2 regions of the Granulicatella sp. 20925_1_28 genome follow, and region 1 is predicted to be linked to the other one. Evidence: riboswitches for the same ligand, from Rfam matches in the RefSeq annotation. Region 1 holds a riboswitch; the other holds the start of a gene.
What was found. Region 1 has a riboswitch for tetrahydrofolate ahead of O3793_RS08655 (folate family ECF transporter S component). Riboswitches for the same ligand answer to the same signal wherever they lie in the genome.

Region 1 (4,737 bases):
CATGGGCAGGCGATAACGAGCACTGAGATGGTAATCGTGAGGGCAAATACCCATGATTCTTGTCCAAGGAAATACCAAGCAAGTCCAGAAACAAGAGCCAAGACGATTACGATTGGAACGAATACTCCAGAAACCTTGTCGGCCAGTTTGGCAATCGGTGCTTTGGATCCTTGTGCTTGTTCGACTAACTGAATAATTTGAGAGAGAGCTGTGTCTTTCCCGATTTTTGTTGCTTTTAGAATGAAAGAACCTGTTTTATTTAAACTTGCCCCAATCACTTCATCGCCAACTGATTTCGATACTGGAATACTTTCCCCTGTTAACATCGATTCGTCAACGGTTGAGTTTCCTTCTGTTACGATGCCATCGACTGGAACTTTTTCACCCGGTTTAACACGAATGAGGTCGCCCACTTGCACTTCTTCTACAGGAACTTCTACTTCTTGTCCGTCGCGTAAAACCGTCGCCATTTTAGGAGCGAGTCCTACGAGCGTTTGAATCGCCATGGATGTTTTCCCTTTTGACACGTCTTCGAAGTATTTTCCAAGTGTGATTAAGGTTAAAATAACGCCGGCTGATTCGTAGTAAAGGTTCATCGCAAAATGCGCGTGCCCTTCTAATACGTGGTACGTTCCGTAAAGGCTATAAAGGAACGCAGCGCTTGTGCCAAGTGCGACTAGGCTGTCCATGTTTGGATGACCTTTAGATAAGGCTTTAAATCCATCCACGAAGAAACGACGCCCAATCCAGACAATTGGGAGAGAGAGCGCTAATTGAATCAACGCGTAGCTCACAGGACTTTGCATTGGGCTTAGAAAGGCTGGCATTGGAATTCCAACCATATCGGCCATTGCGATAAAGAGAAGTGGCACGGTGAAAATCGCTGAAATGGTTAGGTTTCGCTTCATTTCTCTTAAGTGCGCTTCTTTCTTTTCGTTCTTTTCTTCGAGTTCTTCTTCCACTGATTTGCCACGAGGACGAGCGCTGTATCCCACACCATCGACCACTTTGGCGATGTCTTCAGGGGTCACGCTATCGTTTGCTTCAACAGTCATGATTTCGGTTGCCAAGTTGACGCTAGCTTTATCAACGCCCGGAATTTTGCTGACGGCATTCTCGATCGTCATGGCACATGAAGCACAACTCATTCCTTCAATAATGTACTCTTTTTGTTTGCTCATTACTTTCACCGCTTTCGTTTACATTTGTAATTTACATTGTTAGTTTACACCAGTAATCTACAAATGTCAACAATAATGTTTAAAAAATTTTTTGAATAAAAAAACTCAAGCCAACAGCAATTCTGCCAGCTTGAGTTTGGGTGTAATCTATTTAATTTTCTGAAGATAAAATTTCTTCTATCGTAATTTCTCTCTCTTCGACTAAATCGTAAAAGCCAACATGAACACCCTCTTCATATAGCCAACATAAATCTGTCCCATACGGTGCTTCGAAAATCTCTAGCATTACTGGAGCAATCTCATATATGGAATCGGCTCCTAGAATTTTAAAATTAGCTGCATCTGAAAGATACTCTTCATCATCTTCAATGGATAATAGAGTCCATCCATTCATCGGAGGTATTGAAGATTGATCACGAAAAGTATATCGAATCGGCTTACCCTCAAGAATATTATTCGAAACAATAAAACCACCAAAATCACTATTATTAATCATAGTACTCCTCCTGTAAACTAGGAATTAACAACATTGATGTAAAAACAAAGTTTATTAGCCTCTTAATTTGCCGTTTTGGCCAAGGTTTTCGGCTTTAATTTCTTGAATAATGATATGAATGTGTTCTGTTGGAGCGCCAGTGTGTTTAGAGACCACTTCTGTCACTTCTTTGACAAGGGCTTCTTTTTGTTCACGGCTTCTTCCTTCGATCATTTCAACATGAATAAATGGCATGGTTTTGCCTCCCTTCGCTTAAACTAGTTTATATAGTTGCTCTTTGGTTCTATTCTACTCCTAAATGGGAGGGGGTGCTAGCAAGAGCCTCACACCCTGTGGAGTTGAATTCGGGCTCACAGGACTGCAAAACTTCGCACTGTGAAGTTTTGCTTCCCAGAATATCCGCACGACTGCAAGCAGTCCCTTGCGTTATTCTGGTCCAGTGGTTCAGTCCTGAGCGTTCGCCCTCCTGTTTTAGTCGGGTTCGGCTTCGCAGAAATGGCATGCGTTTCCCCAAACGTACGCACGACTCGTTTCGAGTCCTTTGCGTCGTTCGGGTCCAACGTTCCATTTCTGGGCGCGAAGCCTCACACCCTGTATTTTTCTATTAAGATTTTCATGGTTTTGTTTGAAAAGAGCACGGTTAGGATGGCGGTATTCAATGGGAGCGAGATCATATTTTTCAGGATTCGCAGTGGCATAATGACGGCGAAGGCTTTTTGCGTCATCATATGCACCCATATTGAATTCAGTCCGAGGTTACAAACGATTGTGACAAGCAATACTGTCATAAAGATTTGTTCCCATCTGAGTGGTCTCTTATATAAGAAGTATCCGTAGATGAGTCCTCCGACAAGGGCTGTGAATGTGTATCCGATGAAGAATTGTCCAGTCTCTCCGTGGAAGAAGTTCCCGAGGATATCGACTAGGATTCCCACAAGTGCCGCGCGCCATGGTCCAAGCATCACCCCTGCGATGGCTGCTCCGATAAACCCGAAGCCGATTTGTACGTAGAGGCCGAATTTAATGGCCGGCAACATTTCCATGACAAGACGAATGGCTACGACCATCGCCATCACTGTAATATCCAGTGTTCTTTTTCGATTGTATTTCTTTGTATTTTCCATATTAGCATCTCCTTTAATTGTAAAGAGTTGCTCCATTTAACTTCTTCTATTTCTAGTGTTGTTTAAATGCAGCGAATGCGACTAAATTACCGCAATGTTTCCATTTTCGTCCCAGTGGCAACATTCCATCCGCCGGGCACTTAACGCAATAAAGTCTACTCTGATTTTAGGTTCTAGAAAATTTAGTTCCTACTTTCCATGAATCTCCTTTCTTACTCTTGGTTAGAATACCTGTCCTTTCTTGTTGCGTCAAGCAAACTTGATTTTTCTTCGTTTAAATCGTCCAAACCTGAATGAAAACTTGCTCCCAATAATTTTTCATAACTTTTATTAAATATTTCACTTAAAATTTATATAATGTTTAAGATTGATACCGTTTTCCCCAACGTGTATAATATTCTTAACTCTCTTTAGAAATGGAAAGGTTAGACAATGAGCAATGAACGTTATTTAATGATGGAATCCGATATTAAGAACTTATCGTTTCAATTGGAATCTATCACAAAATCTAAATATGACAGCGACTGGCATAGCACGCTCCATACACATCCTTTTACGGAATTATTTTACGTTGTAGATGGAAAAGGCGAGTTTAATATTCAAGGCCAACGTTTCCCTGTAAAACCAAACGACTTTGTCATTATCAATCCGCAAGTAGAACATACAGAATTATCTTCTCCGGATGAACCGCTGGAATATATCGTTTTGGGAATTCGAGGGCTCTCCTTCTCGAATTTAACGCCTGTCTCAGAAGACGGACATCCATTTTCATTCTTCAACTTGCGAGATGAGCAAAAAGACATCTTGCGTTATTTGAATGCGATGGTACAAGAAGCCACTTCTCAACAGATGAGCTATGAATTAGTGTGCCACAATTTATTAGAAATCTTATTAATTAAAATCTTGCGTCACCAACACTTCGATCTTGAAGTCGGCAAGCAAAGCAAGGCTACAAAGGATATTTCGTTTATCAAACACTACTTAGAAACGTACTATCATGAAAGTATCCAACTAGAAGACCTCGCTTCCATGACGCACTTAAGCCGATTCTATATTTCTCACAGCTTTAAGAAAGAAATCGGCATGTCTCCGATGGAATATCTCATTGACATTCGTATTAAAGAGAGTAAAATCTTACTACGAACAACCAATTACTCGATTTCACAGGTGGCGGATATTGTTGGGTTCACGACTCCAACGTATTTCTCAAAACAATTCCGTAAGAGTACGGGAATTTCGCCAACGGATTATCGGGAACAATTCCAAGGAGTTCAGAAATGATTAGACAACCTAAGCGCGATGAGAGACGACAAATCATCCCGCTAATCGAACTGATTATGCAAGATATGGAACTGCTGATTCTGGAACATACAAGCCCGGAAATGCTCTACGCGATGCTAGAAGAAGCCATGCTCGATGACCAGTTTCGCTACGGACTGAAGAACACGCTTGTGTATATTCATGAAGGAAAAGTCGCCGGGACCATCTTTGGCTATCACGGACACTTAGAAGATGCGATTGACGACCCGTTTCACCGATTGTACGAGGATTACAATACCCCGCATCAAATTCCGCTCTACGAGGATAAGGAGACGATGCCCGGTGAATGGTACATCGATATTTTAGCGGTCTATCCCGAATATCGTCGCCTTGGAATCGGCCGTAAATTATTGGTCGAAGTCGAAAACTTAGCGCGTCAACAAGGGGCTACCAAAATCGCCCTCAACTGCGAGAAGGATAATACGAAGGCCTACAAATTATACGAAAAACTGGGCTACACGCCTGAAAGTGAACGCGTACTGAGCGGCCACCCGTATTACCATATGACAAAAGCCTTATAAAAAATCCCTCTCTGGACGAAATCGTTCAAAGAGAGATTTTATAAAATGTAACTTATATGTTACATTTTGCTTTTTTAAAAACGAAAAGAGACTCG
Region 2 (4,737 bases), on a different contig from region 1:
AAAAAATCAACCAAATTATTAATGACGACACTACTTATTTCGTTAGGTTTGGCTGCATGTGGTGGCAATTCAACATCGACATCAAGTAATCAACAAAGTTTAACGATTACAACATTTGGAGAATTAGCAACATTAGATAGCGCGGACTACGATGATGTTCCGAGCTCAGATATGTTAGGGCAAATTTTCGAAGGATTATATCGTGTCGCTAAAGACAATAAAGTTGAATTAGGAATGGCAGCAGAAGAGCCAACTGTGAGCGCGGACGGCCTTGTATATACGTTCAAATTACGTGATGCAAAATGGTCTGACGGAACTCCTGTAACAGCAGGCGACTTCGTTTTCACTTACCGTAAATTAGTAGACCCTAAAGAAGGACATGTGGCGCAATCAGCAGATGTGTTCAAAAACGCGAAGAAAATTCGTTCAGGGGAATTATCTACAGAAGAATTAGGAGTTAAAGCGATTGATGATAAAACATTAGAAATCACGCTTGAAAATCCTGCTCCATATTTACCAAAATTATTAACAGGATCACGTTTCTTACCACAATCTGAAAAAGTGGCGAAAGAAAAAGGCGAAGGATACGGTTCTTCAGCAGATTCAATCGTGACAAACGGACCGTTCAAATTAGAAGGATGGACAGGTTCTGAACTTTCTTGGAAACTTGTGAAGAATGACGGCTACTGGGATGCAGCAAACGTTCAATTACAAAACGTCACTGTGAACGTATCGAAAGAAGTAGCGACTTCTGTTCAATTATTTGACGGAAAACAAGTACAATACACAACAATCAGCGAACAATTCGTTGATCAATACAAAACGCAACCAACGTACCACGCGATTCCAAAAGCAACAATGGGATACATGAGTTTCAACGTAGAACGTAAGATTACAGGAAACAAACACTTCCGTCGTGCGATTGCGATGGCATACGATAAAGCGGCTCTTGTAAACAACGTATTAAAAGACGGCTCAATCGTTTCAAATGGTCTTGTTCCAAAAGGTTTTGCTGAAAACCCAGAAACAGGTAAAGATTACGTGGAAGACCGTGGCGACTTACTCAGCTACAATGTAGAAGAAGCGCAAAAAGAATTAGCTCTTGCGAAACAAGAGTTAGGCATGGACACGATTGAAGTAACATTATTAACGTCAGATGCAGGTAGTGCGAAAGTGGTCGGCGAATATTTACAGGCGCAAATCCAAAAGAACTTACCAGGCGTGACATTGAACATTAAATCAGTGCCATTGAAAAACCGTCTTGAATTACAACGTGCAGATGATTTCGACTTCTTCTTCGGAACATGGGCACCTGACTATCAAGACCCAGTAAACTTCTTAGAACAATACGTAACAGGTGGCGGAATTAACTTCGCGAACTACTCTAGCGAAGCCTACGATAAAGCTGTTGCTGAAGTGAAAACAACTTACGCAACGAAGCCAGCAGAACGTTACAAACAAATGATTGCGGCTGAAAAAATCGTGATGGATGATGTGGCTATCGCTCCAATCTACCAAGCAAGCCAAAGCTACTTACTTGCTGAAAACGTAGAAGGATTCGAAGTACTTCCATTCGGACGTACAATTAACCTCCGTCAAGCCTCTGTAAAATAATCATAGAAGCAAAAATAAGAGACTCGAAAAATTTCGAGTCTCTTTTTCGTTTTGTAAAAAAGCAAAATGTAATATATAAGTTACATTTTAACAATTCTCTCTTTGAACGATTTTGTCCAAAGAGGGATTTTTTATAAGGCTTTTGTCATATGGTAATACGGATGACCACTTAAGATGCGTTCGCTCTCAGGCGTGTAGCCTAGTTTTTCGTATAATTTATAGGCCTTCGTATTCTCCTTCTCGCAGTTGAGGGCGATTTTTGTGGCCCCTTGTTGGCGCGCTAAGTTTTCTACTTCGACCAATAATTTACGGCCGATTCCAATGCGACGATATTTGGGATAGACCGCTAAAATATCGATGTACCATTCGCCAGGCATCGTCTCCTTATCCTCGTAGAGCGGGAGTTGATGCGGGGTATTGTAATCCTCGTACAATCGGTGGAACGGGTCGTCAATCGCGTCTTCTAAGTGTCCGTGGTAGCCAAAGATGGCCCCGGCAACTTTTCCGTCATGAATATAGACGAGCGTGTTCTTTAGCCCGTAGCGAAACTGATCGTCGAGCATGGCTTCTTCTAGCATCGCGTAGAGCATTTCTGGGCTCGTATGTTCCAGAATCGGCAGTTCCATATCTTGCATAATCAGTTCAATCAGAGGGATGATTTGTCGTCGCTCATCGCGCTTAGGTTGTCGAATCATTGCTGTACTCCTTGAAATTGTTCCCGATAATCCGTTGGCGAAATTCCCGTGCTCTTACGGAATTGTTTTGAGAAATACGTTGGAGTGGTAAACCCAACAATATCCGCCACCTGTGAAATCGAGTAATTCGTTGTTCGTAGTAAAATTTTACTTTCCTTAATACGGATGGCAATTAAATATTCCATCGGAGACATGCCGATTTCTTTCTTGAAGCTGTGTGAAATATAGAAACGACTCAAGTGCGTCATCGAAGCGAGGTCTTCTAGCTGGATACTTTCGTGATAGTACGTTTCTAAGTAGTGCTTGATAAACGAAATATCCTTTGTCGCCTTGCTTTGTTTGCCGACTTCAAGGTCGAAGTGTTGGTGACGTAAGATTTTGATTAATAAGATTTCTAATAAGTTGTGGCATACTAATTCATAGCTCATCGATTGGGAAGTGGCCTCTTGTACCATCGCATTCAAATAACGCAAGATGTCTTTTTGCTCATCTCGCAAGTTGAAGAATGAAAATGGATGTCCACCTTCCGAGACAGGCGTTAAGTTTGAGAAAGAGAGCCCATTAATGCCTAACACAATATATTCCAGCGGTTCATCTGGAGAAGATAATTCTGTATGTTCTACTTGCGGATTGATAATGACAAAGTCGTTTGGTTTTACAGGAAAACGTTGACCTTGAATATTAAACTCGCCTTTTCCGTCTACAACGTAAAATAATTCCGTAAAAGGGTGCGTATGGAGCGTACTATGCCAGTCGCTGTCATATTTAGATTTTGTGATAGATTCCAATTGAAACGATAAGCTCTTAATATCGGATTCCATCATTAAATAACGTTCATTGCTCATTGTCTAACCTTTCTATTTCTAAAGAGAGTTAAGAATATTATACACGTTAGGGAAAACGGTATCAATCTTAAACGTTATATAAATTTTAAGTGAAATATTTAATAACAGTTATGAAAATTATTGGAAGCAGGTTTTCATTCAGGTTTGAACGGTTTAAAAGAAGAAGAATCATGTTTGCTTGACGCAACCAGAAAGGACAGGTATTCTAACCAAGAGTAAGAAAGGAGATTCATGGAAAGTAGGAACTAAATTTTCTAGAACCTATAATCAGAGTAGACTTTATTGCGTTAAGTGCCCGGCGGATGGAATGTTGCCACTGGGACGAAAATGGAAACATTGCGGTAATTTAGTCGCATTCGCTGCATTTACACAACACTAGAAATAGAAGTAGTTAAATGGAGCAACTCTTTACAATTAAAGGAGATGCTAATATGGAAAATACAAAGAAATACAATCGAAAAAGAACACTGGATATTACAGTGATGGCGATGGTCGTAGCCATTCGTCTTGTGATGGAAATGTTGCCGACAATTAAATTCGGCCTCTACGTACAAATCGGCTTCGGGTTTATCGGAGCAGCCATCGCAGGGGTGATGCTGGGACCGTGGCGTGCAGCACTTGTGGGAATCCTAGTCGATATCCTCGGGAACTTCTTCCGCGGAGAGAGTGGACAATTCTTCATCGGATACACCTTCACAGCCCTTGTCGGAGGACTTATCTACGGATACTTCTTATATAAGAGACCACTCAGATGGGAACAAATCTTCATGACAGTATTGCTCGTCACCATCGTTTGTAACCTCGGACTGAATTCAATCTGGGTGTATATGATGACGCAAAAAGCCTTCGCCGCCTTCATGCCACTGCGAATCCTGAAAAATATGATCACACTCCCATTGAATACCGCCGTCCTAACCGTGCTCTTTTCAAACAAAACCATGAAAACTTTAATAGAGAAATATAGGGTGTAAGGCTTCGCGCTCAGAAATGGAACGTTGGACCCGAACGACGCAAAGGACTCGGAACGAGTCGTGCGTACGTTTGGGGAAACGCACGCCATTTCTGCGAAGCCGAACCCGACTACACAGGGTGTGAGGGCGAACGCTCAGGACTGAAACACTGGACCGGAGTAACGCAAGGGACTTGGCACAAGTCGTGCGGATATTTCGGGAAGCAAAACTTCACAGTGCGAAGTTTTGCAGTCCTGTGAGCCCGAATTCAACTACACAGGGTGTGATTCGAACCCGACTACACAGGGTGTGAGGCCTTTCCAGCACCACGCCTAGTATTCCCACCCATTTAGGAGTAGAATAGAATCAAAGTGCAACTATATAAGCTAGTTCAAAACGAAAGGAGGCACAACCATGCCATTTATTCATGTTGAAATGATCGAAGGAAGAAGCCGTGAACAAAAAGAAGCCCTTGTCAAAGAAGTGACAGAAGTGGTCTCTAAACACACTGGCGCGCCAACAGAACACATTCATATCATTATCCAAGAAATTAAAGCAGAAAACCTTGGCCAAAACGGCAAATTAAGAGGCTAATCAGCTTCAGTTAGAAAAAATACAGGGCAGCTCAGAAGT

Region 2: linked by a shared signal. The riboswitch ahead of O3793_RS04830 (folate family ECF transporter S component) and the one ahead of O3793_RS08655 (folate family ECF transporter S component) in region 1 are both predicted to bind tetrahydrofolate.

The regions. Positions count from the first base shown of each region.
Region 1 covers NZ_JAPWBS010000023.1:1,067-5,803, reverse strand. The annotation lists gene O3793_RS08670 (heavy metal translocating P-type ATPase) at 1-1,181, opposite strand, end outside; gene O3793_RS08665 (DUF2185 domain-containing protein) at 1,333-1,677, opposite strand; gene O3793_RS08660 (2-hydroxymuconate tautomerase) at 1,732-1,911, opposite strand; gene O3793_RS08655 (folate family ECF transporter S component) at 2,262-2,801, opposite strand; THF riboswitch at 2,869-2,966, opposite strand; gene O3793_RS08650 (helix-turn-helix domain-containing protein) at 3,234-4,082, shown strand; gene O3793_RS08645 (GNAT family N-acetyltransferase) at 4,079-4,642, shown strand.
Region 2 covers NZ_JAPWBS010000007.1:2,852-7,588, forward strand. The annotation lists gene O3793_RS04815 (peptide ABC transporter substrate-binding protein) at 1-1,614, shown strand, start outside; gene O3793_RS04820 (GNAT family N-acetyltransferase) at 1,746-2,309, opposite strand; gene O3793_RS04825 (helix-turn-helix domain-containing protein) at 2,306-3,154, opposite strand; THF riboswitch at 3,421-3,518, shown strand; gene O3793_RS04830 (folate family ECF transporter S component) at 3,586-4,125, shown strand; gene O3793_RS04835 (2-hydroxymuconate tautomerase) at 4,519-4,698, shown strand.